DNA from 4 places in the Klebsiella sp. Sb-30 genome. Region 1 is predicted to be linked to each of the others. Evidence: predicted binding sites of a transcription regulator. Region 1 holds the regulator's gene; each other region holds the start of a gene.
What was found. Region 1 encodes PurR, which represses purine synthesis genes. Its sites were predicted from a motif close to CANGCAAACGTTTGCNTG; they were not measured.
Positions count from the first base shown of each region.

Region 2: the regulator PurR is predicted to act here: its motif matches at 4,991-5,008, upstream of glyA (serine hydroxymethyltransferase).
Region 3: the regulator PurR is predicted to act here: its motif matches at 3,748-3,765, upstream of purT (formate-dependent phosphoribosylglycinamide formyltransferase).
Region 4: the regulator PurR is predicted to act here: its motif matches at 2,163-2,180, upstream of pyrD (quinone-dependent dihydroorotate dehydrogenase).

Region 1 covers NZ_CM172749.1:2,372,194-2,380,212, forward strand. The annotation lists gene mdtK (MdtK family multidrug efflux MATE transporter) at 1-728, opposite strand, end outside; gene AC236I_RS11110 (riboflavin synthase) at 958-1,593, shown strand; gene cfa (cyclopropane fatty acyl phospholipid synthase) at 1,659-2,807, opposite strand; gene punC (purine nucleoside transporter PunC) at 3,103-4,287, opposite strand; gene punR (DNA-binding transcriptional activator PunR) at 4,397-5,308, shown strand; gene purR (HTH-type transcriptional repressor PurR) at 5,327-6,352, opposite strand; gene cydH (cytochrome bd-I oxidase subunit CydH) at 6,649-6,738, shown strand; gene AC236I_RS11140 (MFS transporter) at 6,902-8,019, shown strand, end outside.
Region 2 covers NZ_CM172749.1:1,301,146-1,309,164, forward strand. The annotation lists gene AC236I_RS06265 (sensor histidine kinase) at 1-917, shown strand, start outside; gene qseG (two-component system QseEF-associated lipoprotein QseG) at 935-1,639, shown strand; gene glrR (two-component system response regulator GlrR) at 1,626-2,963, shown strand; gene glnB (nitrogen regulatory protein P-II) at 3,177-3,515, shown strand; gene hmpA (NO-inducible flavohemoprotein) at 3,610-4,800, opposite strand; gene glyA (serine hydroxymethyltransferase) at 5,124-6,377, shown strand; gene AC236I_RS06295 (DoxX family protein) at 6,446-6,868, opposite strand; gene AC236I_RS06300 (ROK family transcriptional regulator) at 6,942-8,019, opposite strand, start outside.
Region 3 covers NZ_CM172749.1:1,950,194-1,958,212, forward strand. The annotation lists gene edd (phosphogluconate dehydratase) at 1-1,786, shown strand, start outside; gene AC236I_RS09110 (bifunctional 4-hydroxy-2-oxoglutarate aldolase/2-dehydro-3-deoxy-phosphogluconate aldolase) at 1,826-2,467, shown strand; gene purT (formate-dependent phosphoribosylglycinamide formyltransferase) at 2,530-3,708, opposite strand; gene AC236I_RS09120 (YebG family protein) at 3,844-4,218, shown strand; gene AC236I_RS09125 (tellurite resistance TerB family protein) at 4,316-5,002, shown strand; gene ptrB (oligopeptidase B) at 5,120-7,180, shown strand; gene exoX (exodeoxyribonuclease X) at 7,186-7,845, opposite strand; gene AC236I_RS09140 (DNA polymerase III subunit theta) at 7,924-8,019, opposite strand, start outside.
Region 4 covers NZ_CM172749.1:3,445,373-3,453,391, reverse strand. The annotation lists gene ssuD (FMNH2-dependent alkanesulfonate monooxygenase) at 1-498, opposite strand, end outside; gene AC236I_RS16200 (sulfonate ABC transporter substrate-binding protein) at 495-1,457, opposite strand; gene ssuE (NADPH-dependent FMN reductase) at 1,450-2,025, opposite strand; gene pyrD (quinone-dependent dihydroorotate dehydrogenase) at 2,276-3,286, shown strand; gene zapC (cell division protein ZapC) at 3,454-3,996, shown strand; gene AC236I_RS16180 (YcbX family protein) at 4,003-5,112, opposite strand; gene rlmKL (bifunctional 23S rRNA (guanine(2069)-N(7))-methyltransferase RlmK/23S rRNA (guanine(2445)-N(2))-methyltransferase RlmL) at 5,211-7,316, shown strand; gene AC236I_RS16170 (ABC transporter ATP-binding protein) at 7,329-8,019, shown strand, end outside.

The sequences.
Region 1 (8,019 bases):
AGTCCCAACTGCACCAGGCGTTTAAGCACGTTCAAGTCCGGTCCGCTGAAGCCTTCATCGCTACGGATATCGCGCATAGAACGGGCGCGACGTACCCAGGAGATCATGCAGAAGAACATCACCCAGTAAACGGATGCCGTCGCCACGCCGCAGCCGATGCCGCCCAGCTCAGGCATGCCAAAGTGGCCGTAGATAAAGATATAGTTAACGGGAATATTGACCAGCAGGCCGATAAATCCCATCACCATCCCCGGTTTGGTTTTCGCCAGGCCTTCGCACTGGTTACGAGCGACCTGGAAGAAGAGGTAGCCGGGGGCGCCCCACAGCAGCGCGCGCAGGTAGCCTACCGCTTTTTCAGCGAGGGCCGGGTCGATATTGTGCATCGAGCTGATGATGTACCCGGCGTTCCACAGCACGACCATAACCAGCAGCGAAACGAATCCCGCCAGCCAGAACCCCTGACGAACCTGATGGGCAATGCGGTCGCGGCGGCCGGAGCCGTTTAGCTGGGCGATAACCGGCGTCAGCGCCAGCAGCAGACCGTGGCCAAAGAGAATTGCGGGGAGCCAGATAGAGGTCCCAATCGCGACGGCAGCCATATCGGTGGCGCTATAGCCACCCGCCATCACGGTATCGACAAAGCCCATAGAGGTCTGGGCGACCTGTGCCAGGATCACAGGAATGGCCAGGGCTAATAACTGACGCGCTTCAATAAAATACTTCTGCACGTGAACACCTTTATATTGTTGTTATTTTGAGACTAAAAAAGCCGCCGTAATTGGCAGCAAGAAGAAAGAGCTGAGGGGTTTTCCAGTCTATTGTAGCGATGATGCGCCATTAAGCCAGTGAAAAAATGGTAGGGCACGATGCGCGCTGGCAACCTGTTTTGCCAACTGGTATTGTTCCCGACAGGTATAACGGTAATGATACCGTCACGAAAGTCTACAGGAGTAAAGCATGTTTACTGGCATTGTGCAGGGGACCGCTAAAGTGGTGTCCATCGATGAAAAACCCAATTTTCGCACCCATGTGGTGGAGCTGCCTGAGCATATGCTTGCCGGCATCGAGACCGGGGCATCGGTGGCGCACAATGGTTGCTGCCTGACAGTCACCGAAATTGACGGTCCGCGCATCAGTTTTGACCTGATGAAAGAGACGCTGCGTATTACCAACCTCGGCGCGGTAGAGGTGGGGGACGTGGTGAACGTGGAACGAGCGGCAAAATTCAGCGATGAGATCGGCGGCCATCTGATGTCCGGTCATATTATGACCACGGCGGAAATCGTCAAGATCCTGACTTCGGAAAATAACCGCCAGATCTGGTTTAAGGTTCAGGACCCGACGCTGATGAAATATATCCTCTATAAAGGATTCATCGGCGTTGACGGGATCAGCCTGACGGTCGGAGAAGTGACCCCGACGCGTTTTTGCGTGCATTTGATCCCGGAAACGCTGCAGCGCACCACGCTTGGCATTAAAAAACTCGGCGATCGGGTGAATATTGAGATCGACCCGCAAACGCAGGCGGTAGTGGATACCGTGGAACGTGTGCTGGCAGCCAAAGAAGCGGCACAACACCTGAGCGATGAATGATCGGGTGCCGCCGCCGGATGAAGCATAAAAGAAAAGAATATCCCCCGTTTTAACGGGGGATATTTTTAGCGGGCGACGCGAAGGCCGTTTTCAACACCGCGAGAAAAGACCACCTGCCAGAGCTGAATATCGCGCGCGCGAAAAGCCCCCGCGCAGGCGTTCAGATAATAACTAAACATACGTTTAAACCGTTCCGAATAGTTATCGGCGATATCGGGCCAGCTGGCCAGGAAACGTTCGTACCAGGACATCAGCGTAGTATCGTAATCGGCGCCGATATTATGCCAGTCTTCCATCACAAAATGGGATTCGCTGGCTTGCGCGATATGACGAACCGAAGGCAGACAACCGTTGGGGAAAATATATTTATTGATCCACGGATCGACGCTGTGGTCCGTTTTTTTGGAGCCAATGGTGTGCAATAAAAAACGGCCGTCAGGTTTCAAATTACGATCCACCACTTCAAAATAGGTGGCGTAATTTTTAGGTCCCACGTGTTCAAACATCCCGACGGAAACAATGCGATCAAAGTGGTCATGCAGATCGCGATAGTCCTGCAGCAAAATGGTGACGTCTAACCCTTCGCATCTTTGCTGGGCCATTTTTTGCTGCTCGGCAGAAATGGTCACGCCGACTACGCTAACGTGATAATTTTTGGCCATATAGTAAGCCAGACCACCCCAGCCGCAGCCAATGTCCAGCACCCGCATCCCCGGTTCCAGCTGCAGCTTGCGACAAATAAGATCTAATTTTGCCACCTGCGCCTCTTCCAGCGATTGCGCCTCTTTCCAGTAGGCGCAGGAATATTGCATATAGGGGTCGAGCATACGGCTGAAAAGATCGTTGCCGAGGTCGTAATGTTCTTTTCCGACAATCCAGGAGCGCTTTTTACTTTGTAGATTAAACAGGCGAGCACCTGCGATGCGCAACGTATCTTTGAGATGATGCGGGAGCTGATTTTCCAGCCCGGCGCGCAGTACTTTATGGAAGAATATATCCAGCCGTTCACAATCCCACCAGCCGTCCATATAGCTTTCGCCTAACCCCAGCGAGCCTTCCTGTAAAACGCGTTTAAAAAAGAGCGGATTGTTAATCCGCAGATCGGAGGGGGCGGGGCCATTGACCTCAATGCCCGCGCGACCGAGCAATTCGGTTGCAATTCGGTACCAGTCGTCGTTTGGTACGCTTACTTCTTCTATACACGATGAACTCATAGCTTCTCCATCACGCCCAAGTGATCAGAACCTTAAAACAGCGTAGACGCTTTTTTGGCTTTGTGAGAAATCTCACGGAATATCCGTGAAGCTGCTATCCGACGTAGAACAGAGGAAGGGCGATAACCCTTGCCGAAAGGCCTTCCATGGTGAAACGGGACGCATCCTGCTGCCGTTAATCGTAAAAAATATTTTATTTATGTGAAGCCGGTTCAGTATAGGCCGCTGAAATCCGGCTTTCAATAAAAATATATTAGCAGGCTAATTACTGAGCCTTAACATCGCCGAAACGCGTTTATGCATGCGACGATTCGGTAGTCAGGCAGGCGCTGTGACGCTGCATAAAATAACCCAGCCCGGCCAGCACGATCGAGACCAGCATCACGCTGGTGGTGGTGAGCAGCGGTGTGGCAATCAGCGCGGAGACCAGCAGACTGGTCAGGAAGCACAGACCAAGCTGCAGCGTATTCTGCAGCGCGGCGGCACGGCCGGTCGCCTGCGGGAACGGCTTCAGCGCCTGGGCGACAACAATCGGGTAAATCCCGCCATTGACAACGGCCATCACGCAGAAGGGAATCATCACCGCAATGATTGAGACATCTTCAACCCGACCAACCATCCAGGTTGCAGCCACGCTGACGGCGAAAATCACCAGCAGCCAGGGCAGCAGCTGTTGGCCCTGCCATTTCTGCAGCGCCGCGCGGCATCCATAGCCACCGACTAAAAAGGCGATTGTCTGCGGAACATAGCTAAGACCGATAGCGGTCGGGCTGTAGCCCATCTCATGGAGAATAAACGGCGACCCGGTCAACCAGGCAAAAAAGCTGGCGGAGCAGGCGGCGTAAATCAGCACGTTGCCGCTGTATTCGCGCGAACGCAGCAGCGTCATAAAGGTCAACTTCTCGCGGACATCACCCTGCGGCCTGACGACCGGCTTCAGGCGTAGGGCGGGTACCATCAGCAGCAGGGCGATGGCAAACAGGGTGGCAAAAATGGCCTGCCATTCCAGATGGGCAAGCAGCCAGCTGCCGAGCAACGGCGCCAGAGCCGGCGATAGACCCACCAGCGGCATGATGGTGGCGAAAATACGGTTAGTGCGCTGGGCTGGATAATAATCCGTGACCATCGCCTGCCAGGTCACCGCCGCCGCGCAGACGCCGATCGCCTGAATAAAGCGCAGCACCAGCATCAGGGTGGCATCCCGCACCCACAGCATTCCCAGACAGCTGATAGCGAAGATCGCCAGCCCGGTCAGCAGAATCGGTTTACGTCCGTAGCGGTCCGAGAGCGGGCCCCAGAACAGCTGTCCGATGGCGAAGCCGGCGAGGAACAGGCTCAGACTGGCGCTGACCGACGCCGCAGACGTATTGAGATCTTGCTGGATGGCCGAAAAGGCCGGCAGATACATGTCGGTGGCGAGGAAACCCAGCACGCTGAGTCCCGCCAGCCACACTAAAAATCCTTTCCCGGGTTGTTGCATAACATTCTCTTATAGGTGCAGGTATGATGCCGCAGAGTGTAGGGAGTGCATTCTGGCTTGTGAAACGCTAATATTTGCTACATGCATTCAAAATTTTTGCAGGCAGAATATGTGGTCCGAATACTCACTCGAAGTTGTTGATGCTGTCGCCCGCAACGGCAGCTTTAGCGCAGCGGCTCAGGAGCTGCACCGCGTACCTTCGGCGGTCAGTTATACCGTACGTCAGCTGGAGGAGTGGCTGGCAGTACCGCTTTTTGAACGCCGCCATCGCGATGTCGAATTGACCCCCGCCGGGCTCTGGTTTTTACAGGAAGGACGATCTGTTATCAAAAAAATGCAGATCACTCGCCAGCAGTGTCAGCAGATAGCCAACGGCTGGCGCGGCCAGCTGTCGATAGCCGTAGACGACATTGTTAAACCGGCCCGTATGCGTCAGATGATTGTCGATTTTTATCGTCACTTTCCCGATGTCGAGCTGATTGTTTTTCAGGAGGTCTTCAACGGCGTCTGGGACGCGCTGGCCGACGGGCGCGTGGAACTGGCTATCGGGGCAACGCGTTCGATTCCGGTCGGGGGGCGCTACGCCTTTCGCGATATGGGGATGCTGAGCTGGCATTGCGTAGTGGCCAGCCATCACCCGCTGGCGCAGATGAACGGGCCACTGAGCGATGATGTGTTGCGCAACTGGCCGTCGCTGGTCCGGGAGGACACTTCCCGTTCGTTACCGAAACGCACGACCTGGCTACTGGACAACCAGAAAAGGGTAGTGGTGCCGGACTGGGAATCATCAGCTACCTGCCTCTCGGCGGGATTGTGCGTAGGAATGGTGCCGAGCCATTTTGCCCGCCCCTGGATTGACCGCGGTGAATGGACCGCGCTGGCGCTGGAAAACCCGTTCCCGGACGCCGCGTGCTGCCTGACCTGGCAGCAGAGCGACACGTCACCGGCGCTGTCGTGGCTGTTGGATTATCTGGGGGACAGCGAAACGTTGAACCGGGAGTGGCTGCGGGCGCCGGAGTAACCGGCGCCGCACGGGCGATCAGCGACGATAATCGACGAACGGGCCGTCTACGACGGAGCGACGCTCTACCAGCCGCGGGTGAACCTCAATAGATTGCGACTCTTCACGCTTGTTGACGATACGATCCATCAGCATATTGAAGGCCGCTTCCCCCAGCGAATCTTTCGGCTGGTGGATGGTGGTCAGCGCCGGGCTGAAATAGCGGGCGTTACGCACGTTATCATACCCGATCAGCGAAATGTCCTGCGGCACGCGCAGTCCCATCTCATCCGCAGCACAGATTGCGCCCATCGCCATGATGTCGCCGCCGCAGAAGACCGCCGTCGGGCGATGCTGCTGGCTGAGGATCTGCTGCATGGCGCGGTAGCCGGATTCAGGCTCGAAGTCGCCCTGAACAATCCAGCTTTCCGGAACGGCGATCTGCGCTTCTTCCATGGCTTTCATAAAGCCCGCCAGGCGGCCGGCGCCGGTATTACGCTCCAGCGGACCCGGGATCACGCCGATTTCACGGTGGCCGCGTTCCACCAGATAGCGACCGGCCATATAGCCGCCTTCGAAGGCGTTATCGATGACCGAATCGGTGAAGTCGGCTTTGGATTCACCCCAGTCCATTACCACCATCGGAATATGGCGGTACTCTTCCAGCATGCTGAGCACCGATTCCGGATATTCAGAACACATAACCAGCAGGCCGTCGACGCGCTTTTGCGCCATCATCGACAGGTAGGCCTGCTGTTTTTCGAGATCGTTCCACGCATTGCCCAGAATCAGGGTATAGCCTTTCTGGAAACAGCTCTTTTCTACGGCTTCAATAATCTCAGCGAAATAGGCCGCTTCGCTGCTGGTGGCCAGCAGGCCAATCGATTTGGTGTGATTAACCTTCAGGCTGCGAGCAACGGCACTGGGGGAGTAGTGCAGCTCTTTGATCGCCGCCCACACGGCGTTGCGGGTTTCTTCCGCCACGAAACGGGTTTTGTTAATTACATGTGACACTGTTGTAGTGGAAACGTTTGCGCGCTTCGCTACATCTTTAATTGTTGCCATTACTTCTCACTCCAGACCTTGACCTGATCGTCTGATTATCGATACGTAAACGTTTGCCTATACACACCCTGAATACAATTTTCAACATTGCATCACGTCGGGAAAACGACACAGAACGACAGGAAGGGGTCAATGGCCGATACGCTTTCAAATTAGCGTGGGATTTTGTCCGATCTTGCGGCAAAGGGGAAGAGCAAAAATGTGCATCACCCTAAAACATGGAAGATTTTTGCGCTATATTGTGCAAAAATGAGCAAGCTCACTTTTCATGTGGGGATAACTGGGGGGAAAAATTGATGGATACAGATTTAAAGTTTTCGCTGACGACAACGATTATTGTCCTGGGTCTCATCGTGGCCGCCGGCCTGACAGCGGTGCTGCACTGATTTATCCGGGGGAGAGGCCTCTTTCCCCCGACATCCCGCCATTATTATCAATTTCGCAAAAATCTTTTGCCATTTCGTTTACTTTTGTTTTTTTGTGATTGATGTCATGCTTTTGACTTCTGATGAGATACCGTCGCCGATGGCGGTCTGCTGGAGTCATTGAATGAAAATCAACTTTCCCTTGTTAGCGCTGGCGATAGGCGCGTTTGGTATTGGCACCACGGAGTTTTCCCCGATGGGGCTGCTGCCGGTAATTGCCAAAGGCGTCGACGTGTCAATTCCGGCGGCGGGAATGCTGATCAGCGCTTATGCGATCGGCGTGATGGTCGGGGCGCCGCTGATGACTTTGCTGCTCTCTCATCGCGCGCGCAGAAATGCGCTGATTTTTCTGATGGCGATCTTTACGCTGGGTAACGTCCTCTCCTCAATGGCGCCGGATTACACCACGCTGTTGATTTCGCGCATTATCACCAGCCTTAACCACGGCGCTTTCTTCGGCCTCGGTTCGGTGGTGGCGGCGAGCGTGGTGCCAAAACACAAACAGGCCAGTGCGGTGGCGACCATGTTCATGGGGTTAACCATCGCTAACATTGGCGGCGTTCCGGCGGCGACATGGCTTGGCGAGACCATCGGCTGGCGGATGTCGTTCCTCGCGACGGCAGGTCTGGGGCTGGTGGCGATGGTCAGCCTGTGGTTTTCGTTGCCCAAAGGCAGCGCTGGCGAGCGTCCGAACGTAAAGCAGGAACTCTCCGTGCTGGTTCGTCCGCAGGTGCTCTCCGCATTGCTGACCACCGTGCTGGGGGCCGGCGCGATGTTTACCCTCTATACCTATATTTCACCGGTGCTGCACACCATTACGCACGCCTCGCCGCTGTTCGTCACCGCCATGCTGGTGTTGATTGGCGTCGGCTTTTCGCTGGGTAACTACCTCGGCGGTAAATTCGCCGACCGTTCCGTCTCCGGGACGCTGAAGGGGTTTCTGCTGCTGCTGATGGTCATCATGCTGGCGATTCCGCTGCTGGCGCAGACGCAGCTGGGGGCTGCAATCAGTATGGTGGTCTGGGGGGGGGCGACCTTCGCCGTGGTTCCACCGCTGCAAATGCGGGTGATGCGGGTGGCTCATGAAGCGCCGGGGCTCTCTTCGTCGGTCAATATCGGGGCCTTTAACCTCGGCAATGCGCTGGGGGCGGCAGCCGGTGGCGCGGTGATTTCCGGCGGACTGGGCTATGCCTTTGTGCCGGTGATGGGGGCGATAATTGCCGGTGTGGCGCTGCTGCTGGT
Region 2 (8,019 bases), 1.1 Mb from region 1:
TTTTTGGCTGGCAGGCGCTGGTTCTTTTTCTGCTGAGCCTGGCGCTGGTTCTGCTGTTTACCCGGATGATTATCGGCCCGGTAAAAGGGATCGAGAAAATGATTAACCGCCTGGGAGAGGGGAAATCGCTGGATAACGCGGCGCTGTTTACCGGTCCGCGCGAACTGCGTTCCGTCGGCGAGCGTATCATCTGGCTGAGCGAACGTCTGGCCTGGCTGGAGTCGCAGCGCCATCAGTTTTTACGCCACCTTTCACACGAGCTGAAAACGCCCCTCGCCAGCATGCGGGAAGGCACGGAGCTGCTGGCCGACCGCGTGGCCGGGCCGTTGACCACGGAACAGCAGGAGATCGTCGAAATTCTCGATAACAGCAGCCGCAATCTGCAAAAACTGATTGAGCAACTGCTGGACTACAATCGTAAACAGGCCGATGGCCCGGTCCCGCGTGAAATCGTTGATATTGCCGAGCTGGTTGATAACGTTGTGGCCGCTCACAGTTTGCCCGCACGCGCAAAAATGATGCATACCGCGATTCAACTGGCGGAGCGTACCTGCCTGGCAGAACCGGCATTATTGATCAGCGTGATGGATAATCTCTATTCCAATGCGGTGCACTATGGGGCTGAATCCGGTAACATTCGTATTCATAGCTACCGGCACGGCGAGCAGGTTCGTATAGACGTGATAAACAGCGGCGAACCGATCCCGCAGGTGGAAAAAAATATGATTTTTGAGCCTTTTTATCAGGGAAGCCATCAGCGTAAAGGGGCGGTAAAAGGCAGCGGTCTGGGGCTGAGTATTGCCCGGGACTGCGTCCGACAAATGCAGGGTGAGCTGAGCCTGGAAGAGAGTGAGCCCGGGCTTATCTGTTTTCGCATAACGCTACCCGCCGCTGAGCCGGGAAAAACCAACACATGAATCAACAATGGGTGAATATGTCCCACTTTTTCGTAGTGGTTCGTGCTTTCAAAGGATGGCTGTTGCCCGGCCTTTCTTGCCTGGCGCTGGCGGGGTGTTCCGCCGCTTTTTCGCCGCACACGGCAAATGACAAAGCACAACCCGATCTGCCGCAGCATCAGGTTGCGGATTTTCTCTCAGTCGACTGCGCCGATATCTGGTCGCTGAAGAGCGAAGCCAGCGATAAAAACCCGCTGTACTGGCTGCGCGGGATTGATTGTGCCGATCGTCTGGCGCCGGTTCAGGCGCGGGCGGAAGCCAGGCGGCATGATGATGACAGCTGGCAGGATGCCTTTAAGCGCGGCATTTTACTGGCGGATGCGAAGATTACGCCGGATGAACGCCGTGAACTGGTATCCCGCCTGAATACCTTCAGTCCGCAAATTGCCGTGCAGGTGCGTCCGCTGTATCAGCTCTGGCGTGATGGTCAGAACAGACAGCTTCAGCTGGTGGATGAGCGCGCCCGTTACGCGAAGTTACAGCAATCCAGCGATAGCGAGCTGGAGGCGCTGCGCCTGCAGGAACAGCAGCTGCGCAGCCAGCTGGAGCTAACTACCCGCAAGCTGGAAAATCTCACCGATATTGAACGCCAGCTTTCCAGCCGCAAGCCCGGAGGCAATTTTAATTCCGACGGCAGTCATAGCGGCGATAAGGTTCCGGAGGTCATACATGACGATCCGTAAACCTGCGCATTTGCTGCTGGTGGATGACGATCCGGGTCTGTTAAAACTGCTGGGAATGCGTTTGACCAGCGAGGGCTACAGCGTCGTGACCGCCGAAAGCGGCGCGGAGGCGCTGCGTATTCTGGCGCGCGATAAAGTCGAACTGGTGGTCAGCGATTTACGCATGGATGAGATGGACGGCCTGCAGTTGTTCAGCGAAATCCAGAAAGTTCATCCGGGGATGCCGGTGATTATCCTTACCGCTCACGGCTCGATTCCCGATGCGGTGGCGGCCACCCAGCAAGGCGTGTTTGGTTTCCTGACCAAACCGGTGGACAAAGATGCGCTGTATAAAGCCATCGATGATGCGCTGGAACACAGTGCGCCGGCGACGGATGAGCGCTGGCGTCAGGCTATCGTAACCCGCAGTCCGCTGATGCTGCGTCTGCTGGAACAGGCCGGAATGGTGGCGCAGTCGGACGTTAGCGTACTGATTAACGGTCAGAGCGGGACCGGGAAAGAGATTGTCGCGCAGGCGATTCATAATGCCAGCCCGCGCCACGCCAAACCTTTTATCGCCATTAACTGCGGCGCGCTGCCGGAACAACTGCTGGAATCCGAGCTATTTGGCCATGCGCGCGGCGCATTTACCGGCGCGGTGAGCAACCGGGAAGGGCTGTTCCAGGCCGCTGAGGGCGGGACGCTGTTTCTTGATGAGATTGGCGATATGCCGGTGGCGCTGCAGGTGAAGCTGCTGCGGGTACTGCAGGAGCGTAAAGTGCGCCCGCTGGGTAGCAACCGCGACATCGATATCGATGTACGTATCATCTCGGCCACTCACCGCGATCTGCCGAAGGCAATGGCGCGCGGCGAGTTTCGTGAAGATCTGTATTATCGCCTGAACGTGGTCAACCTGAAGATCCCGCCGCTGGCCGAGCGCGCGGAGGATATCCCGCTGCTGGCAAACCATCTGCTGCGCCAGTCTGCCGATCGGCATAAGCCGTTTGTACGGGCGTTTTCAACCGATGCGATGAAACGGCTGATGGCAGCCAAATGGCCCGGCAATGTCCGCCAGCTGGTGAACGTGATTGAGCAGTGTGTGGCGTTGACCACCTCGCCGGTGATCGGTGATGCGCTGGTGGAACAGGCGCTGGAAGGGGAAAATACCGCGCTGCCGACCTTCGTCGAAGCGCGCAATCAGTTTGAGCTCAACTATCTGCGCAAGCTGCTGCAAATCACCAAAGGCAACGTCACCCACGCAGCAAGAATGGCGGGGCGCAACCGTACTGAATTCTACAAGCTGCTGTCGCGCCACGAGCTCGACGCCAACGACTTTAAAGAGTAGCTCCGCAGCATGGCGCAAGTTATGATACGGTAAGCAACCGTTTACGCGACTAAGAGCCTATCCCAGTAGGCGTTATTGTCGCAGGCAGTTTGAACACGGACAGCGCGGAAAAAGCGGAGCGTACACGTAGTACGTGAGGATTTTGAGCGCTGCCCAGGTTCAAAATGGCAAGTAAAATAGCCTTAATGGGATAGGCTCCAAGACAGGAAAACCATGAAAAAGATTGATGCGATTATTAAACCTTTCAAACTGGATGACGTGCGCGAAGCGCTGGCCGAAGTCGGCATCACCGGGATGACGGTGACGGAAGTGAAGGGCTTTGGCCGTCAGAAAGGCCACACCGAACTGTACCGCGGGGCGGAGTACATGGTGGATTTTCTGCCGAAAGTGAAAATCGAAATTGTGGTCACTGACGATATCGTTGATACCTGCGTGGATACCATTATCCGCACGGCGCAGACCGGTAAAATCGGTGACGGTAAAATCTTCGTCTTTGACGTCGCCCGCGTGATTCGTATTCGTACCGGGGAAGAGGACGACGCGGCAATTTAAGCCGGGCCGTATTCTGACGCATTCCCCGGTCAGCTTTGCGCGACCGGGGAATATTCCCGAATGGCGGCATCTCCGCCGCCTCCGGGTTATTTCATTACAGCACCTTATGCGGGCCAAAACATTCGTAGTGAATGTTGTCGTTATTGACGCCCAGCGCCACCAGCTGTTTCGCTGCATGTTGCATAAAGGCCACCGGGCCGCACAGATAGAACTGCATTTGCGGGTCACGCAGCGTGTCCGCCAGATCCGATAACATCATCAGACCTTCGCTGTTAAAGCGTGCCGCCTGGTGGTCGGCTTCCGTCGGCGTGCGATACCAGATATGGGAGGTGAATTTCGGCAGGCTGGCGCCGAGCGTTGCCACCTCGTCGGCAAACGCATGGACATCGCCATTTTCTGCCGCGTGGAACCAGTTCACCTGGGCCGCATGCTGCGTTTTTGCCAGCGTGTCGAGCATGGCCAGCATCGGTGTTTGTCCGACGCCGCCGGAAATCAGCGTAACCGGCGTTTCCGGCTCAACGGCGAGGAAGAAGTCACCTGCCGGCGCAGCCAGATGCACAATATCTCCTTCCTGTGAGGCGTTATGCAGCCAGTTTGATACCTGACCGCCGTTTTCGCGTTTAACCGCAATTCGGTAGCCTTTGCCGTCTGGCTTGCGGGTCAGCGAATACTGACGAATTTCCTGATATTCAAACTCCTGCGGCTTCAGCCAAATCGCCAGATACTGGCCCGGCTGATAATCCGCCACCGGCTGGCCGTCTACCGGCTCGAGATCGAAGCTGGTAATCAGGGCGCTACGCGGGGTTTTCTTCACGATACGAAACGCGCGCGTGCCTTCCCAACCCCCGTTTTTGCTGGCGTTATCCCGGTAGATTTCAGATTCACGATGAATAAAGACATTGGCCAACACGCCGTAGGCTTTGCCCCATGCGTCAAGCACTTCCTGGCCCGGGCTGAACATTTCGTCGAGCGTCGCCAGCAGATGGCCGCCGACAATATTGTACTGTTCCGGTTTGATCTGGAAGCTGGTGTGTTTCTGGGCGATTTTCTCGACGGCAGGCAGTAGGGCAGGCAGGTTGTCGATATTGCTGGCGTAAGCGGCAATGGCATTAAACAACGCTTCACGCTGGTCGCCGTTACGCTGGTTGCTCATGTTGAAGATCTCTTTGAGCTCCGGGTTATGGGCAAACATGCGATCGTAAAAATGGGCGGTCAGCTTAGGACCTGTTTCGACGAGCAGGGGAATAGTGGCTTTAACCGTTGCGATGGTTTGGGCGTCGAGCATAGCAGCTTCCTTCGGTGTTATTTAAATGATGTATTTTATATGCATCTTATAAAAATAACCCTGCACTGTAAATGGTTCCTTAACACTTTTCCCCGTAGCGGTAACAACATGAAGAATTTGCATCACAAACCTGAAAAGAAATCCGTTGATAATCGTTGAGTCGTTATTGCTCAAAGCCTTGTGTAATGGGGAGCCAATCGTTTGCGTAAAATCCTTTGTCAAGACCTGTTATCACAGAACGATTCGGTTATACTGTGGGCCGTCGCCCAAAAAGGCCCCCCTTTTAGAGCTGTAATCTATTGTTAGCTGAGCAGGAGATGCGGATGTTAAAGCGTGAAATGAACATTGCCGATTATGATGCCGAACTGTGGCAGGCTATGGAGCAGGAAAAAGTACGTCAGGAAGAGCACATCGAACTGATCGCCTCCGAGAACTACACCAGTCCGCGTGTTATGCAGGCACAGGGTTCTCAGCTGACCAATAAATATGCCGAAGGTTATCCGGGCAAGCGCTACTATGGCGGTTGCGAATATGTTGATATCGTTGAACAACTGGCGATTGACCGTGCAAAAGAGCTGTTCGGCGCTGATTACGCTAACGTACAGCCGCACTCCGGCTCCCAGGCTAACTTCGCGGTCTACACCGCTCTGCTGCAACCGGGCGATACCGTTCTGGGTATGAACCTGGCGCAAGGCGGTCACCTGACTCACGGCTCTCCGGTTAACTTCTCAGGCAAACTGTACAACATCATTCCTTACGGCATCGATGAGTCCGGTAAAATCGACTATGCAGACATGGCGAAGCAGGCTCAGGAACATAAACCGAAAATGATCATCGGTGGTTTCTCTGCTTACTCCGGTATCGTTGACTGGGCAAAAATGCGTGAAATCGCTGACAGCATCGGCGCATACCTGTTCGTCGATATGGCCCACGTTGCTGGCCTGATTGCCGCGGGCGTTTACCCGAACCCGGTTCCGCATGCTCACGTTGTGACGACCACTACCCATAAAACCCTGGCGGGTCCGCGCGGCGGCCTGATCCTGGCGAAGGGCGGTAGCGAAGAGCTGTATAAAAAACTGAACTCTGCCGTATTCCCTAGCGCACAGGGCGGCCCGCTGATGCACGTTATCGCGGGTAAAGCGGTTGCGCTGAAAGAAGCGATGGAGCCAGAGTTCAAAGTCTATCAGCAGCAGGTTGCGAAAAACGCCAAAGCGATGGTTGAAGTATTCCTGAATCGCGGCTACAAAGTGGTTTCCGGCGGTACTGAAAACCACCTGTTCCTGCTGGATCTGGTCGATAAAAACCTGACCGGTAAAGAAGCTGACGCTGCGCTGGGCCGTGCTAACATCACCGTCAATAAAAACAGCGTACCAAACGATCCGAAGAGCCCGTTTGTGACCTCCGGTATCCGTATCGGTTCTCCGGCGGTAACCCGTCGCGGCTTTAAAGAAGCGGAAGTGAAAGAGCTGGCCGGCTGGATGTGCGACGTGCTGGACAACATCAATGACGAAGCGGTCATTGAGCGCGTGAAGGGTAAAGTGCTGGATATCTGTGCACGCTTCCCGGTTTATGCGTAACGTTTAACGACGCAAGCGTAAAGAAAAAGGCCGCCAGTGCGGCCTTTTTTACGTCCGGCGTTCAGAGATTAACGACGGTCGAGGGAGATAGCGCCCGGGCCAGTGATGGCCAGAAGCAGGAAGGCTCCAGCTATACTGATGTTTTTGTAGAAGTTAATCATATTGGGAAGTACGGCATCACCGCTCATATCCCAGTAATGATGGCCAATGACGGCGGTACCGAGGGTGTAAAAAATAAAGATCACCGCCAGCGGACGGGTGAAGAAACCCAGGATAATCAGGATTGCCGCCGGCACCTCCATCACAATCGCGATAATCGCCGCTAACGTCGGAAGCGGAGCGCCGGAGGAGGCCATATATTGTACCGTACCGCTAAAGCCCATCAGTTTGGGATAGCCAAATATAATAAACAGCAGTACGACGGCAATACGGGCGATCAGCAGCAGAACGGAACGGGAAGAGCCAAAGTCGAAATAGCGTAGTGTGTTCATAATCAATCCGTTGTGAAGGTGCGTGATTTAAACGTAATACACAATTTTGTGATCTGCCACATACCTTGTGCGATCAACGTAATGTCTGCAGTTGCTCTTCCACGTACAGATAGCCAATGCCGAGCAGTTGCTGTTGACGACTCAGCTGTCCGAAGCCGATTTGCGTTGCTCTGGTGCGCGGCGCGTCACGATGATCGAAAGGGTTAAAGCCTGTCTGCCTGATGATGGTATTCAACCACTCTTCGCCAAATCCGCAGCTGCGGCCGTACAATAAGATATTGTTTATATTTAAGATGTTAAGAAAGTTGTAGAGGCTGAGCCCGATGGCATTTGCGGAGTCTTCCACCCATGTATGAAGGCGAGAATCACCCTGCTGCCATTTTTCGATCAGGGCATCGATGGTCAGCGCCTCTGGATTATTGGCGAGATCGGGCTGTGTTTTAAGCCATATCCGCGCCTGTTTTTTCAATGCGCTCAGTGATGCCACCGTTTCCAGGCAGCCATAGCGTCCGCAGTCGCAGGCAACGCCATCAGGATTGATAATGGTGTGTCCAATCTGGCCGCTGCCATAAAGGCTACCGCGCCAGACCTGGTCGTTGATGACAAATGACGAACCAATGCCGTAATCGACGTTGATGACGCAGAAGTCGCGATACTGTCCCTCATTTTGCCATTTTTCCGCCAGCGCCAGCATGACGCAGTCGTTGTCGACCATTACGCGGACATTGAGTTTTTCTTCCAGCAGATATTTCATCTCCACGGGTTGCTTCCAGGGAGCCTGCGGCATGGTCTGTGATACTCCCGTTCCCGCATCAACCTGCCCATGAACCGCCAGCGCCAGATTGATTTTCTGCCTGGGCCAGTTCTTACGGTACTGATGCCAGCATTTCTCAATCGCTGCCAGCAGTGCCTGAGGCGTTGGGGCGTCAATGGCGTGGTATTCGACGTCGCCTTTCGCACTCAGACAGGCATTTCCAAGCTGGCATTCGATACTGGTGGGCGTGATGTTCATACACAGGGTCCAGTCGCCATCGGGCGCAATAAGCCAGGCGCCGCTGCTATGACCGCGGGCCAGATGCTCATCCTGTACATTGACCACGCGTCCTTCCTCTTCCAGCTCCTGGAGGATATTGCTGACCGCGGGAATTGAG
Region 3 (8,019 bases), 420 kb from region 1:
AAATCGCATTATCGAACGGTCGCGCGATACCCGCACCGCCTACCTCGCACGGATTAACCAGGCGAAGACCGATACCGTCCATCGCGCGCAGCTGGCGTGCGGTAATCTCGCCCACGGCTTTGCTGCCTGTCAGTCGGACGATAAAGCCTCGCTGAAAAGCATGTTGCGTAACAATATCGCCATTATTACCTCTTACAACGACATGCTGTCCGCCCACCAGCCCTATGAGTATTACCCGGATATCATTCGCAAAGCGCTGCATTCGGTAAATGCGGTAGGCCAGGTCGCGGGGGGCGTTCCGGCGATGTGCGATGGTGTCACCCAAGGTCAGGACGGGATGGAACTCTCCCTCCTGAGCCGCGAAGTGATTGCAATGTCGGCCGCTATCGGCCTGTCGCATAACATGTTCGACGGCGCGCTGTATCTGGGCGTATGTGACAAAATCGTCCCCGGACTGACGATGGCCGCGCTCTCCTTTGGCCACCTGCCGTCAGTCTTCGTACCGTCTGGCCCGATGGCCAGCGGCCTGCCAAATAAAGAAAAAGTGCGCATCCGCCAGCTGTATGCTGAGGGTAAAGTCGATCGTATGGCGCTGCTGGAGTCTGAAGCGGCGTCCTACCACGCCCCGGGTACCTGCACATTTTACGGTACGGCGAACACCAACCAGATGGTGGTGGAGTTTATGGGCATGCAGCTTCCGGGCTCGTCGTTTGTGCATCCGGATGCCGAACTGCGCCAGGCGCTGACCGCCGCCGCCGCACGCCAGGTGACGCGCATGACCGGTAACGGTAATGAATGGATGCCGTTAGGCAAAATGTTTGATGAGAAAGTGGTGGTCAACGGGATCGTGGCGCTGCTGGCAACCGGCGGTTCGACCAACCATACGATGCACCTGGTGGCGATGGCTCGCGCGGCGGGCATTATCATTAACTGGGATGATTTCTCCGATCTCTCCGACGTTGTGCCGCTGCTGGCGCGCCTTTACCCGAACGGTCCGGCGGATATAAACCACTTCCAGGCCGCGGGCGGCGTACCGGTGCTGGTCCGTGAGCTGCTGAAAGGCGGCCTGCTGCACGAAGATGTCAACACCGTAGCCGGTTTTGGTCTCTCGCGTTACACCATGGAACCCTGGCTGAATAACGGCGAACTGGACTGGCGTGAAGGGGCGACGGCGCCATTGGACGATCAGGTTATTGCAACTTTCGACAAGCCATTCTCTCGCCATGGCGGGACGAAAGTGCTGAGCGGCAACCTCGGGCGTGCGGTGATGAAAACCTCGGCCGTACCGGTTGAGAACCAGATCATTGAAGCGCCGGCGGTGGTGTTTGAAAGCCAGCACGACGTTTTGCCTGCTTTCGAGGCCGGAATGCTGGACAAGGATTGCGTGGTGGTTGTTCGCCACCAGGGGCCAAAAGCGAACGGCATGCCAGAATTACATAAACTTATGCCGCCACTTGGTGTATTATTGGACCGCCGTTTCAAAATTGCGCTGGTTACCGATGGTCGACTCTCTGGCGCATCCGGCAAGGTTCCGTCAGCAATCCACGTTACGCCGGAAGCGTATGATGGCGGGCTGCTGGCAAAAGTACGTGATGGCGATATCATCCGCGTCAACGGGCAGACGGGCGAACTGACGCTGCTGGTGGATGACGCTGAACTGGCTGCACGCCAGCCGCATGTTCCTGACCTCAGCAGTTCGCGCGTCGGGAGCGGCCGGGAAATGTTCGCAGCGCTGCGTGAAAAACTCTCCGGAGCCGAACAGGGCGCAACCTGCATCACTTTTTAAGACGATACAATTTGTAGATCTGGCGAGAGAGAAACTCTGATGAAAAACTGGAAAACAACTGCAGAAGCAATCCTCACCAACGGCCCGGTTGTCCCGGTGATCGTGGTGAAAAAGCTGGAACACGCTGTGCCGATGGCCAAAGCGCTGGTTGCCGGCGGCGTACGCGTACTGGAAGTCACGCTGCGTACCGCATGCGCGCTTGATGCGATTCGCGCGATTGCGAAAGAAGTGCCGGAGGCGATTGTCGGCGCAGGTACCGTAACAAACGTTGAGCAGCTGAAAGCCGTCACCGAAGCTGGCGCGCAGTTCGCTATCAGCCCGGGTCTGACCGAGTCCCTGCTGAAAGCGGCGACTGAAGAAGGGACCATCCCGCTGATCCCGGGGATCAGCACCGTGTCCGAACTGATGCTGGGCATGCAGTATGGCCTGAAAGAGTTCAAATTCTTCCCGGCAGAAGCTAACGGCGGCGTGAAAGCGCTGCAGGCGATTGGCGGTCCGTTCGCCCATATCCGTTTCTGCCCGACTGGCGGCATCTCTCCGGCGAACTACCGCGACTACCTGGCACTGAACAGCGTGCTGTGCATCGGTGGTTCCTGGCTGGTTCCGGCGGATGCGCTGGAAGCGGGCGATTACGACCGTATTACCAAAATTGCTCGCGAAGCGGTGGAAGGCGCGAAGTAATTTTCACGCCCTGATAACGAGCGAAATCCAGACCCGGTAGCGCTGAGGCGACCGGGTTTTTTTTATCCCTGAACCAGCACGGCCGACGCGGCGGCTTTCGCGCGCGCCACCGCCTCCTCGACGCTATCGGCGACGGCCAGCGTGACGCCCAGTCGACGAGAACCGTCAATCTCCGGCTTACCGAACAGGCGCAGCTGCAGTCCCGCCCCTACCGCGCCCTGGATATTGCTAAAGGTGACGTTCTGGCTGGTGAGCTGCGGCAGAATGACCGCGGAGGCCGCCGGGCCATACTGGCGAATCGCGCCAACCGGCAGACCGAGGAAGGCGCGAACGTGCAGAGCAAATTCCGAGAGGTCCTGGGAAATCAGCGTCACCATCCCGGTGTCGTGTGGGCGAGGGGAGACTTCACTGAAAATCACCTCATCGCCGCAGACGAACAGCTCTACGCCAAACAGACCGTAGCCGCCAAGCGCCAGCACGACTTTGCTGGCAATTTCCTGGGCGCGGGCCAACGCCAGCTCGCTCATCTGCTGCGGCTGCCAGGATTCGCGATAATCGCCATCCTCCTGGCGATGGCCGACCGGGGCGCAGAAATGGACGCCATCGACCGCGCTGACGGTAAGCAGGGTAATTTCAAAATCGAAATTCACCACCCCCTCGACGATAACCCGACCGGCGCCCGCGCGGCCACCTTGTTGCGCATAGCGCCAGGCCTCAGCCAGCTGATCAGCGTGACGAATAAAGCTCTGACCTTTGCCAGAAGAGCTCATGACCGGCTTCACAATGCAGGGCAGGCCAATCTCCGCGACGGCTTCGCGAAAGGCCGCTTCGCTGTCGGCAAAGCGGTATGCCGAGGTGGGAAGCTGCAGCTCCTCCGCAGCCAGGCGGCGAATACCTTCGCGATTCATGGTCAGTTTCGCCGCGCGAGCGGTGGGAACGACTTTTTGCCCGGCCTGCTCCAGCTCCACCAGCGTATCCGTGGCGATAGCTTCAATTTCCGGCACGATAAAGTCAGGTTTTTCTTCCGCAATCAGCGCGCGCAGCGTTTCACCATGCAGCATGTTGATGACGTGCGAACGGTGCGCCACTTGCATCGCCGGCGCGTCGGGGTAGCGGTCGACTGCGATGGTCTCAATACCCAGCCGTTGGCACTCAATGGCGACTTCTTTACCCAGTTCGCCGGAACCTAACAACATCACCCGTGTCGCTGCCGGACGCAGCGCTGTGCCTAATAACGTCATGACTCTTTTCCACAGTAAAAAAACATGCGCCACATTATAAACGAAAACGTTTGCGTCTGTCTTTATGACCGTTGGTTGAGTCCTGGGTGAAAATTTGCTATACTGTATAAAAATACAGTATAAAGAGGCTGCACAATGGCGGTTGAAATTAAATATGTGGTGATCCGCGAAGGTGAGGAAAAGATGTCGTTTACCAGCAAAAAAGAGGCCGATGCTTACGACAAAATGCTCGATCTTGCCGAGGTCCTCAACGACTGGCTGGTAGAGTGCCCGCTGACGCTGGATGAAACCCAGCGTGATGAAATGGCAATGTGGCTGGCGGAACGCAAAGAGACATTGCACCACATTCTGAGGTCAGGAAAACGCCCGGAAGCAGAAGACGGGGCAACCGGACAGGCTTCTCAGGATGAGAGCTCCGCGGCTGAAATCTCAGAGGCCGTAGCCGAGGGGGCAAGCGAACAACCCGCGGCAACCGCGCCGGCAAAATCGCGCAAGGTAAAGGCCGCCTGAGTCCGGCCGAATTTGCGCATCTTTAGCTGCTCATAACATTTCCTGACATCTCGTCGTTTAGGCTGATGACATCGCTTAATAAGCAACGAGGGAAATCATGGCTAACTGGCTTAATCAACTCCAGTCCCTGCTGGGCCAGCAGGGACCGTCTTCCTCATCAGGCGAGCGGCCGGATGGTAAAAGCTTCCTTCTGCCCGGGGCGCTGGGCGGCCTGGCGGGGCTGCTGGTGGCCAGTAAATCATCGCGCAAGCTGCTGGCCAAATATGGCACCAGCGCACTGCTGGTTGGCGGCGGGGCGGTGGCGGGAAGCGTACTGTGGAACAAGTATCAGCAGAAAATGCGGGAAAATTCCCCTGCGCAATCTGTCGCTTCGCCGGGGCAAGCCACCGGGGCGTCAACCTCGCCAGCCTCCGGGCTTGATGCCCGCAGTGAACGGCTCATTCTGGCGCTGGTGTTTGCCGCTAAAAGCGACGGGCACATTGATGACAGCGAGCGGGCAAACATTGAAGAGCAGCTGCGCGCGGCCGGTATTGCCGTGCAGGGGCGCGTTCTGATCGATCGCGCGCTGTCCCAGCCTCTCGATCCGCAGCGTCTGGCGCAGGGCCTCAACAGCGAGCAAGAGGCGCTGGAGATCTATTACATCAGCTGTGCGGCGATCGATATCGACCATTTTATGGAGCGTAGCTATCTCAACGCTCTGGGCGAAGCTTTAGGCCTCCCGCCAGAAGTGCGTGCCGACATCGAACAGGATATTCAGGCACAAAAACAGGCGCTTTCTACCTAAATCAGCAGGTTTTGCTTGCAACGTGGGCCACTTTTGCCACCCTTATACACACGCCATCCTTCAAGCCGCTTCTTGAATGATTTTGTGTATGAAATACAGGATGCAGAAGACCAAAAGATGCCACCAAAAGCAAAACGAATCCCCCACGCCATGACCCTTCATGGCGATACCCGTATCGATAATTACTTCTGGCTGCGCGACGATGAGCGTTCGCGGCCGGAAGTGCTTGATTATCTTCGCGAGGAAAATGAGTACGGCCGGCAGGTCATGGCGACTCAACGTAGCCTGCAGGAGCGGGTGCTAAAAGAGATTATTGATCGTATCCCGCCGCGCGAAGTCTCCGCGCCCTACAGCAAAAATGGCTACCGCTATCGTCAGGTATATGAGCCGGGCTGTGAATACGCTATTTATCAGCGTCAGTCGGTGCTGAAAGAGGAGTGGGATGAATGGGAGGTGCTGCTCGATAGCAACCAGCGCGCGGCGCAGAGTGAATTCTATACTCTCGGTGGGCTGGGCATTTCGCCGGATAACATGATCATGGCGCTGGCGGAGGATTATCTCTCCCGTCGGCAGTATGGCCTGCGTTTGTGCAATCTGCAAACTGGCGAATGGTATCCTGAAGTGCTGGAAAACGTCTCCCCGGAATTTGCCTGGAGCAATGATTCGCAAACGTTGTGGTATGTCCGCAAGCACCCGACTACGCTGCTGCCTTACCAGGTCTGGCGGCATACCGTGGGCGCTTCGCCGCGTTCCGATGTGCTGGTCTACGAGGAGAAGGATGAAACCTTCTACGTCAGCCTCCATACGACCACCTCCCGGCAATTCGCCGTGATCTATCTTGCCAGCGCGACAACCAGTGAAGTGCGGCTGCTGAATACCGAAATGCCGGATGCGGAACCGGTGTGTTTCCTGCCGCGACGTAAAGATCACGAGTACAGTCTCGATCATTACCAGCATGCTTTTTATCTTCGCTCCAACCGCGAGGGGAAAAACTTTGGTCTCTATCGTACCCATGAACGCGACGAACAGCAGTGGGAGACGCTGATTGCGCCACGCCAGGATGTGATGCTCGAGGGATTCACCCTGTTTACCGACTGGTTGGTGGTTGAAGAGCGCCAGCGCGGGTTAACCAGCCTGCGCCAGATTAACCGCAAGACCCGGGAAGCGGTTGGCATTGCCTTTGATGACCCGGCCTACGTGACCTGGCTTGCCTATAATCCGGAGCCGGAAACTTCGCGCTTACGCTACGGATACTCATCCATGACCACGCCGGATACGCTCTTTGAGCTGGATATGGATACCGGTGAGCGGCGGGTACTGAAACAGCAGGAAGTGAAAGGGTTTGAGGCCAGCCATTATCGCAGTGAACATCTGTGGATTAAGGCTCGGGATGGTGTGGAGGTTCCTGTTTCGCTGGTTTATCGGCGTGAGCATTTCCGCAAGGGCGTCAGTCCGCTGCTGGTCTATGCCTACGGGTCGTACGGCGCCAGCGAAGATGCTGATTTCAGCGCCAGCCGGTTGAGCCTGCTCGATCGTGGTTTCGTGTTTGCGATCGCCCACGTTCGCGGCGGCGGTGAATTAGGGCAGCAGTGGTACGAAGACGGCAAGTTCCTGTGTAAAAAGAATACCTTTAATGATTATCTTGATGTCTGCGATGCGCTGCTGGCGCAGGGATATGGCGATCCTCGCCTGTGCTACGGCATGGGCGGCAGCGCGGGCGGCATGTTAATGGGCGTCGCTATTAATGAGCGGCCGGAGCTGTTTCACGGCGTAGTGGCTCAGGTTCCGTTTGTCGATGTCCTGACCACCATGCTCGACGAGTCGATTCCGCTGACGACCGGGGAATTTGAAGAGTGGGGAAATCCGCAGGACGAAGAGTACTATCGCTATATGAAGAGCTACAGTCCTTACGATGGCGTCACGGCGCAGGCCTATCCCCATCTGCTGGTTACCACCGGCCTGCACGATTCCCAGGTGCAATACTGGGAACCGGCAAAATGGGTGGCCAGGCTGCGCGAGCTGAAAACGGACGATAACCTGTTACTGCTGTGCACCGATATGGATTCAGGGCACGGCGGTAAGTCGGGGCGTTTTAAAAGCTATGAAGGGGTTGCGCTGGAGTATGCCTTTCTGATTGGCCTGGCGCAGGGGACGTTACCCGGCCAGGCTGACGTTTAGCGTCGCTACTCCCCGAGATAGTGCTTGAGCGTTAAGCGCAGCTCGGGGCTCATCCGATCCAGGTTATTGAACAGCCAGCGTAAATAGCCCGGGTCGTTTTCTGCGATTTCGGCCACCGCCTTGCCGCGATATTTACCGAAGGTAAAGGTGGTCAGCAGCGCCGGACGACCGGTAATGGTCGCCATCTCCTCAGGCTGCCAGCCGGAAACGTTGATAATATCGAGAAGCAGTGCGGCGGTGATATAGCAGTCGTACAGCGCGCGGTGTTGATGCAGTCCGGCAGGCGTTGCGACACTGAGCTTACGCGATTTATACAGCCCCATATTGCTGTATTTAATGCCTGGCCACAGACGGCGGGCCATCTTCATGGTGCAGATCCACTCCCCGTGCATTTCCGGTAACACCCGGCGATCGAAGCTGGCGTTGTGGGCGACATACCACCGGCTGCCGATGTAATGCGGCAGAACCTCTTCAATCCACGGCTTGTCGGCGACCATCTCTTCGGTGATACGGTGAATTGCCATGGCCTGGGGGCTGATAGGTCGGTCGGGACGAACCAGATGACTCATGGGATTGGTTATCTGACCATCGACAATATCAACAGAGGCGATTTCCACAATGCCTCCCTGCAGTCCGCAGGTTTCCGTATCGATTACGCGTAGCATGGCTCACTCCGGCCCAAAGAAACCAGCGTAAATGAATGCGCAGCGCTTGCCAACCGGGACGTCCGTAAGGGACGAGAATTATTTCGCTTTGGGTTCATAGGGCAGGCGCGACAGCGAAACAGACGCCAGTCGATGGGCGATCAGGCGTTCACGGAACCAGTCACGCAGGTGTGA
Region 4 (8,019 bases), 1.1 Mb from region 1:
GGGAGGGAATAGCAGCTTCGCGCCGCGTACCCGCTGATGTTTTCCATTGAAGGTCACGGTTTCACCTTCCATCAGGCGGCGCCAGATATGAGTAAATTCAGCAGAGGCTTCGTAACGTTCGGTATGGTCGAGGAAAACCCCGTCGCCGGCGAGCTCCTGCGGATCGCTGCCGGTCACCAGGTTAAACAACGCCCGGCCGTTAGACAGGCGGTCGAGCGTCGCGGCCTGGCGGGCGGCGACAGTCGGGGAGGTCACGCTCGGGCGCAGGGCGACAAGAAATTTCAGACGCTGGGTGACGGGAATCATCGAAGCAGCAACCAGCCACGCATCTTCACAGGAACGTCCGGTCGGGATCAGGACGCCGGTAAAACCGAGGCGATCCGCGGTTTGCGCAATTTGCTGCAGGTAGCCGTAATCAACCGGGCGGGCGCCCTCTTCAGTCCCCAGGTAGCGACCATCACCGTGGGTCGGTAAAAACCAGAACATATTCAGACTCATGATTTTGCTCCTTGTACGGTTGCGGGCAGCCAGATGCGGGTACGGATGTCGACTTTTTTCGGCACCAGCTTATTCTCGTAGAACAGATCGGCGGTTTGCTGCTGCCGGGCGGCGGTTTCGCTACTGACCGGAGTGATGGTGGTCGGCGGCCGATGATCCAGATAGCTGGCGATCACCGCTTCAGGGAGTCCCATCGTTTTTGCCAGCAGGGTAATGCTCTGCGGGCGTTGGCTCAGCGTCAGGGCATCCGCCTGGCTGAATGTATCGAGCACGCCGCTAATAAAGGCGCCGTTCTTTTCTGCATAGGGGCGCGAAGCCAGATAGAAAGAGCCGGTTTGTTTCAGATCGGTTCCGTCTTTAAGCACCCGGGCGCTCGCTTGTTGCAGAGCGGCTGAATAGTAGGGATCCCAGATAGCCCAGGCATCAACATTGCCCTGTTGAAACGCCGCGCGGGCGTCCGCGGGGGCAAGATAAACGGGCTGAATATCGCTGAATTTCAGTCCCGCCTGCTGCAATGCCCTTAGCAGCAGGTTGTGGGAGCTGGAGCCTTTCTGAAACGCGACTTTGCGACCCTTCAGTTCAGCGACGGTTTTGATTGGGCTATTTTCCGCAACCAGAATCACTTCCGCTTTTGGCTTCGGCGGTTCCGAGCCGACGTAAACCAGATCGGCTCCGGCGGCCTGGGCGAAAATCGGTGGGATATCGCCGGTACTCCCCAGATCGATACTGCCGACGTTTAGCGCTTCAAGCATTTGCGGACCGGCGGGAAATTCTACCCAGGAGATGTTGGTGTTCGGGTAGCGCTTTTCCAGCAGCTGATGGCTTTTAGCCAGCACCATACTGACGCTGCCTTTTTGGTAGCCGATGCGCAGCGCGTCCGGCGCGGATTGTGCGGCATGGCTCAGGGCCGATAGCGTCAGCAACCCGCCCAGCGCGAGAGTTCTGAAAAGGTTATGCATGTTCCACCCCGCGGAGGGTCTTGAGCGCGGGAGCGCGGCTGGTCGGGCGATGCAGCGCCTGCCAGAAGGTCTCCAGCGCCAGATCGAGCCGCCCCTGCAGATTAGGGGTAAACTGCGGTTTATGTTGATAGTCGGTGACCTGGCTATCGTCGGCAAACACTCCGTGCAGAATCTCCTGCGCTTTCAGGGCGTTGAGCACCGGCTTCAGCGCATAATCCACCGCCAGCATGTGGGCGATCGTGCCGCCGGTCGCCAGAGGCAGGACGATTTTTCCCTCCAGCGCCCGTTCCGGGAGCAGGTCGAGCAGCGTCTTCAGCGCGCCGGAAAAAGAGGCTTTATAGACCGGGGTTGCGATGATAAGCCCGTCGGCGCCTGCCAGCTGTTCATTCAGCGTATGTAATGCCGGGTTATCGAAGCGAGCATACAGCAGGTCTTCCGGAGCAAAATTTTGCAGATGCCAGTGGCAGACTTCAACATCTGCCGCGGAGAGCGTCTCTCTGGCATATTCCAGAAGCGCGCTGGAACGGGAAGGGTAACGCGGACTGCCCGCAAGTGTAATGACACGCATCTTCTCTCTCCTTATAACCAAATGTTTGCATTTATCTATAATTGATAACATTTAATGGCAGTGTGACAGAGCCGATTTATTTCCCTAAATGATTTTTCCACCCTAGTTTTGTCAGAAATTGCATAACGCCGGGGAGAAAAGTAAACGTTTGCGTTGGATGCGAGATTTTTTGTCGTAGGTCAATTCCCTTTCAGGCGTCGATCGAACATAATACGCCCCCGGTTTGCACACCGGGAATCCAGGAGAGTTCATGTACTACCCCTTCGTTCGTAAAGCCCTTTTTCAGCTCGATCCTGAGCGCGCTCATGAAGTTACTTTTCAACAATTACGCCGTGTATCAGGTACGCCGCTGGAAATGCTGGTCCGTCAGAAGGTACCGTCCAAACCGGTCACCTGCATGGGTCTCACGTTTAAAAATCCGCTGGGTCTGGCCGCTGGGCTGGACAAGAACGGCGAGTGCATTGATGCGCTCGGCGCCATGGGTTTTGGCTCCATTGAAATTGGTACCGTAACGCCGCGTCCGCAGCCGGGGAACGATAAGCCGAGGATCTTCCGTCTGGTGGATGCCGAAGGTTTGATCAACCGCATGGGCTTTAATAACCACGGTGTTGATAACCTGGTTGAGAACGTTAAAAAGGCGCATTTTGACGGTATTCTCGGTATTAATATCGGTAAGAATAAAGATACGCCGGTTGAGCAGGGTAAAGATGATTATCTGATTTGTATGGAAAAAGTCTATCCGTATGCCGGGTATATCGCCATTAATATCTCTTCACCGAATACCCCAGGCCTGCGCACCTTACAATACGGCGATGCCCTGGATGATTTACTCTCTGGTATTAAAAATAAGCAGCTTGAGCTGCAGCAAAAGCATCAGAAATATGTTCCAGTCGCTGTGAAGATCGCGCCGGATCTTTCTCTTGAGGAATTGATCCAGGTGGCCGATAGTTTAGTTCGTCATAATATTGATGGCGTCATTGCCACCAATACTACCCTCGATCGTTCGCTGGTCCAGGGAATGAAATTCTGTGATGAAACCGGTGGTCTCAGCGGTCGTCCATTGCAATTAAAGAGTACGGAAATTATCCGTATGCTGGCGACAGAATTAAATGGTCGTTTGCCCATTATCGGAGTCGGAGGGATTGACTCGGTGATCGCGGCACGGGAAAAAATCGCCGCCGGTGCCAGCCTTGTCCAGATTTATTCCGGATTTATTTTTAAAGGCCCTCCGCTGATTAAAGAAATTGTTACCCATATCTAATCTTTTCCCCCTCTGATCCCCCCCAGGGCTTTATTTCCGGCCCTGGTTGTTTTATATTCCTTCATTGTTGCTTATTTAGACATTTTAGTCTTTTCTTAATTTTGGAAATTATTCTGCTGCAGGATGCTATTGCATAAGAGATGCACGGGAAAGAGGACGGGGGAACGATGCGAATTAAACCTGACGATAACTGGCGTTGGTATTACGATGAAGAGCACGATCGTATGATGCTCGATTTGGCCAATGGTATGTTGTTCCGTTCGCGGTTTGCACGTCGAATGTTGACGCCCGACGCCTTCTCACCTTCCGGATTCTGTGTTGACGATGCCGCGCTGTATTTCTCTTTTGAAGAAAAATGTCGCGATATCGAGTTATCTAAAGAGCAGCGCGCGGAATTAGTTCTCAACGCGCTGGTCGCCATTCGCTTCCTGAAACCGCAGATGCCAAAAAGCTGGCACTTCACAACGCATGAGGTCTCCTGGCAGCCCGCCACCGGCGATGCCGCCAGCGCCTGGCTCAGCGATAGCGGACAGCAGGTTAATCTGCTGGTGGTTGAACCGGGTGAAAATGCCGCGCTCTGTCTGTTGGCGCAGCCGGGCGTGACGGTCGCCGGGCGAGTCATGCAGCTGGGGGATGTGATTAAAATCATGAATGACAGGCTGCAACCGGCGCAGGGTATGACCAGTTACAGCCTGGGTCAGGCGGTCTAAAACGCGCTAAGGCGCCAGCCGTAAGGCCGTTTTCGGTATACAGCTACAGCACAGAATCGTACCATCGCCAGCGACCGCGTTTTTCTTCAACGGGCTGACCTCGCCTTCTTCCAGTCTGATGCGGCAGCTGCCGCAAATCCCAGCCCGACAAGAGTAGGGGATGCGAATGCCTTTTTGCTCCAGCTGCTCCAGCAATACCTGCTGATTATTGCCGCTAAACCGCTGCCCCTGCCATTCAATTTCAATGACCGCATCCGGCTGTGCGACAACCGCCGGCGTATCGTCGCTCTCGCCTGCGCCGTAGGCTTTTGCCGGGCCGCGAGTCAGCACTTCCACTTCATCGCCCACGCGCACGACGCCGCTGTTGCGGGCAATCAGGTTTTGCCCAAAATCGACATCGCCGTTATCCAGCGCGGTGCGGAACTGCTGCAGCGTGGCCAGCGGTTCACCGGAGGGGTGCTTTTGCCCCCGTTCCGGACTGACGGTCGTCAGCACGCAGCGGCTACATGGTTTGGCGACGTCAAAAACCACGTCACCAATGCGAATCACTTTCCAGGTATCCTCTTCCCAGGCCGCCGCGCCGGTCACCACCAGATTAGGGCGAAACTGCTCCATTCGCACGCTGGCCCGACAGCGTTGTTGCAGATCGCGCAGTGAGGCTTCGTTAGCCAGCAGATAGGGGAAACCATCGGCGAAGGAGAGTGGGACGGCATCATGGCGCTTCACCCGCCGGGTGAGGTGAGGGCCTAACCAGCGGAGCTGAACATCGCGGTTAAAGAAACCGCTGAGCCACTGGTTGACCGATGGCGGAGCAATCAGCGCGGTGAAGTGATTCCCCCATACCTCGGTAGGCGCACCCTGCGCTGAAAAATCGCTGAAGCGCACTATCGCGCTGCTGCCGTCTACCGCCGTCAGATGAATACCGTCGTGCAGCGGGGATGGCGTAAACTTCACCATCTGCGGAAACTGGCGGGCAGTAATAAAGGTGCCATCGGTTTCCGTCACCATAAAGGCGCGATCGAAGGCCAGGCCGCTGATATCGGCAAACGCGTGCGTCAGACCAATTCCACGCATGGATTTGACGGGATGAATAAAAAGTCGCGATAGCGTTATCATGCGCTGCCTCTGGGCTTAAAAATAAGCCTTTAACTTTATGACATGGGGCGCATATTGGCTATAATGCGCAACAATTTTCTTTTAGTAAAAGTGACGATATGAATTCTCTGTTTGCCAGTACGGCTCGTGGCCTTGAAGAGCTGTTAAAAACTGAACTGGAAGCACTTGGCGCGGTGGACTGCCAGGTTGTCCAGGGCGGGGTCCATTTTCAGGGGGATACGCGCCTGTTGTATCAAAGCCTGATGTGGAGCCGACTGGCTTCGCGCATCATGCTGCCGCTGGGCCAGTGTAGCGTGTATAGCGACCTGGATCTGTACCTCGGTGTGCAGGCCATTCCATGGACGGAGATTTTCACCCCTGACGCCACCTTCGCCGTCCATTTTAGCGGGCTGAACGATGAGATTCGCAACAGTCAGTACGGGGCGTTAAAGGTTAAAGATGCGATCGTCGATAGCTTCACGCGTAAAAATCTGCCGCGGCCAAACGTCGATCGTGAAAACCCCGATCTGCGGATTAATGTCTGGCTGAATAAAGAGACGGCGCACATTTCACTCGATCTCAGCGGCGAAGGTCTGCACCTGCGCGGCTACCGCGACGGCACCGGCATGGCGCCGATCAAAGAGACGCTAGCTTCGGCGATCGTCATGCGCTCTGGCTGGGTTCCGGGAACACCGCTGCTCGATCCTATGTGCGGCTCCGGTACGCTGCTGATTGAAGCCGCTATGCTGGCGACCGACCGCGCACCGGGTCTGCATCGCGGTCACTGGGGCTTCAACGGCTGGCTGCAGCACGATGACGCGGTCTGGAAAGAGGTGAAGGCCGAAGCACAGACCCGCGCACGTAAAGGGCTGGCGGCCTATGAGTCGCGTTTCTATGGCTCTGATGTCGATGCCCGCGTCATTGAACGCGCGCGCAGCAACGCCCGTCGCGCGGGCGTCGGCGAACTGATTACATTTGAAGCGAAAGATGTTGCCCAACTCAGCAATCCGCTGCCAAAAGGCCCGTACGGGACCGTTATCAGCAACCCGCCGTACGGCGAACGTCTTGAAAGCGAGCCGGCGCTGATTGCCCTGCATAGCCTGCTTGGTCGGACGATGAAAACCCAGTTTGGCGGCTGGAATCTGTCGCTGTTCAGCGCTTCGCCGGAGCTTCTGAGCTGCCTGCAATTGCGTGCGGACAAGCAGTTTAAAGCCAAGAACGGCCCGCTGGACTGCGTACAGAAGAATTACCATCTGGCGGAAAACGACGGCAGCGGCGCGGTCTCCCTGGCGGAAGATTTCGCTAACCGCCTGCGCAAAAATCTGAAGAAATACGAGAAATGGGCGCGTCAGGAAGGGATCGAGTGTTACCGGCTGTATGATGCCGATCTGCCGGAGTATAACGTCGCGATCGACCGCTACGGCGAGTGGGTTGTGGTACAGGAGTATGCGCCACCGAAAACGGTTGATGCGCATAAAGCGCGTCAGCGTCTGTTCGATATTATCGCCGCAACGATCTCCGTGCTTGGCATTGCGCCGAATAAGCTGGTGTTGAAAACCCGCGAGCGGCAGAAAGGGAAAAACCAGTATCAGAAAATGGCCGAGAAGGGCGATTTCCTCGAGGTTCAGGAGTATAACGCGCGTTTGTGGGTCAACCTGACCGACTATCTGGATACCGGTCTGTTCCTTGACCACCGTATTGCGCGTCGCATGCTGGGCCAGATGAGCAAAGGGAAAGACTTCCTCAACCTTTTCGCCTACACCGGCAGCGCCAGCGTTCATGCCGGCCTCGGCGGGGCGCGTTCAACGACCACCGTCGATATGTCGCGAACTTATCTCGAATGGGCCGAACGTAACCTGCGCCTCAACGGCTTAACCGGGCGCGCGCATCGCCTGATGCAGGCTGACGTGCTGGGCTGGCTGCGCGAGAGCGATGAGCAGTTCGATCTGATCTTTATCGATCCGCCGACGTTCTCTAACTCAAAACGCATGGAAGATGCCTTCGACGTGCAGCGCGACCACCTGCGTCTGATGACGGATCTCAAACGTCTGCTGCGTAAAGGCGGCACGATTATGTTCTCGAATAACAAACGCGGTTTCCGTATGGATCATGACGGGCTGGCGCAGCTGGGGCTGAAAGCGCAAGAAATTACCCAAAAAACGCTGTCTCAGGATTTCGCCCGTAACCGTCAGATCCACAACTGCTGGCTGATTACTGCAGCCTGAAAGGAATAAAGAATGTCATTAATTAGTATGCATGGTGCCTGGCTCTCCTTCAGCGACTCTCCGCTGCTGGATAATGCCGAGTTGCATATCGAAGATAACGAACGCGTCTGTCTGGTCGGGCGCAACGGCGCGGGCAAATCCACCCTGATGAAAATCCTTAACCGGGAGCAGGGGCTGGATGACGGGCGCATTATTTATGAGCTGGATCTGGTGGTCGCGCGACTGCAGCAGGATCCGCCGCGTAATGTGAGCGGAACCGTCTATGATTTCGTTGCCGAAGGCATCGCCGAGCAGGCGGCCTATCTCAAAGGCTATCACGATGTTTCGCAGTTGGTGATGACCGACCCGAGCGACAAGAACCTGAATGAACTGGCGCGTCTGCAGGAGCAGCTGGACAATTTAGGGCTGTGGCAGCTCGACAGCCGTATTAACGAAGTGCTGGAGCAGCTTAATCTCGATGCCAACGCCGAGCTCTCCTCGCTCTCCGGCGGCTGGCTGCGTAAAGCGGCTCTCGGCCGCGCCCTGGTCAGCGGGCCGCGCGTGCTGCTGCTCGATGAACCGACCAACCACCTGGATATTGAAACCATTGACTGGCTGGAAGGTTTCCTCAAGACCTTCAAAGGGACCATTATTTTCATCTCGCACGACCGTTCCTTTATTCGCAACATGGCGACGCGGATTGTCGATCTCGATCGTGGCAAGC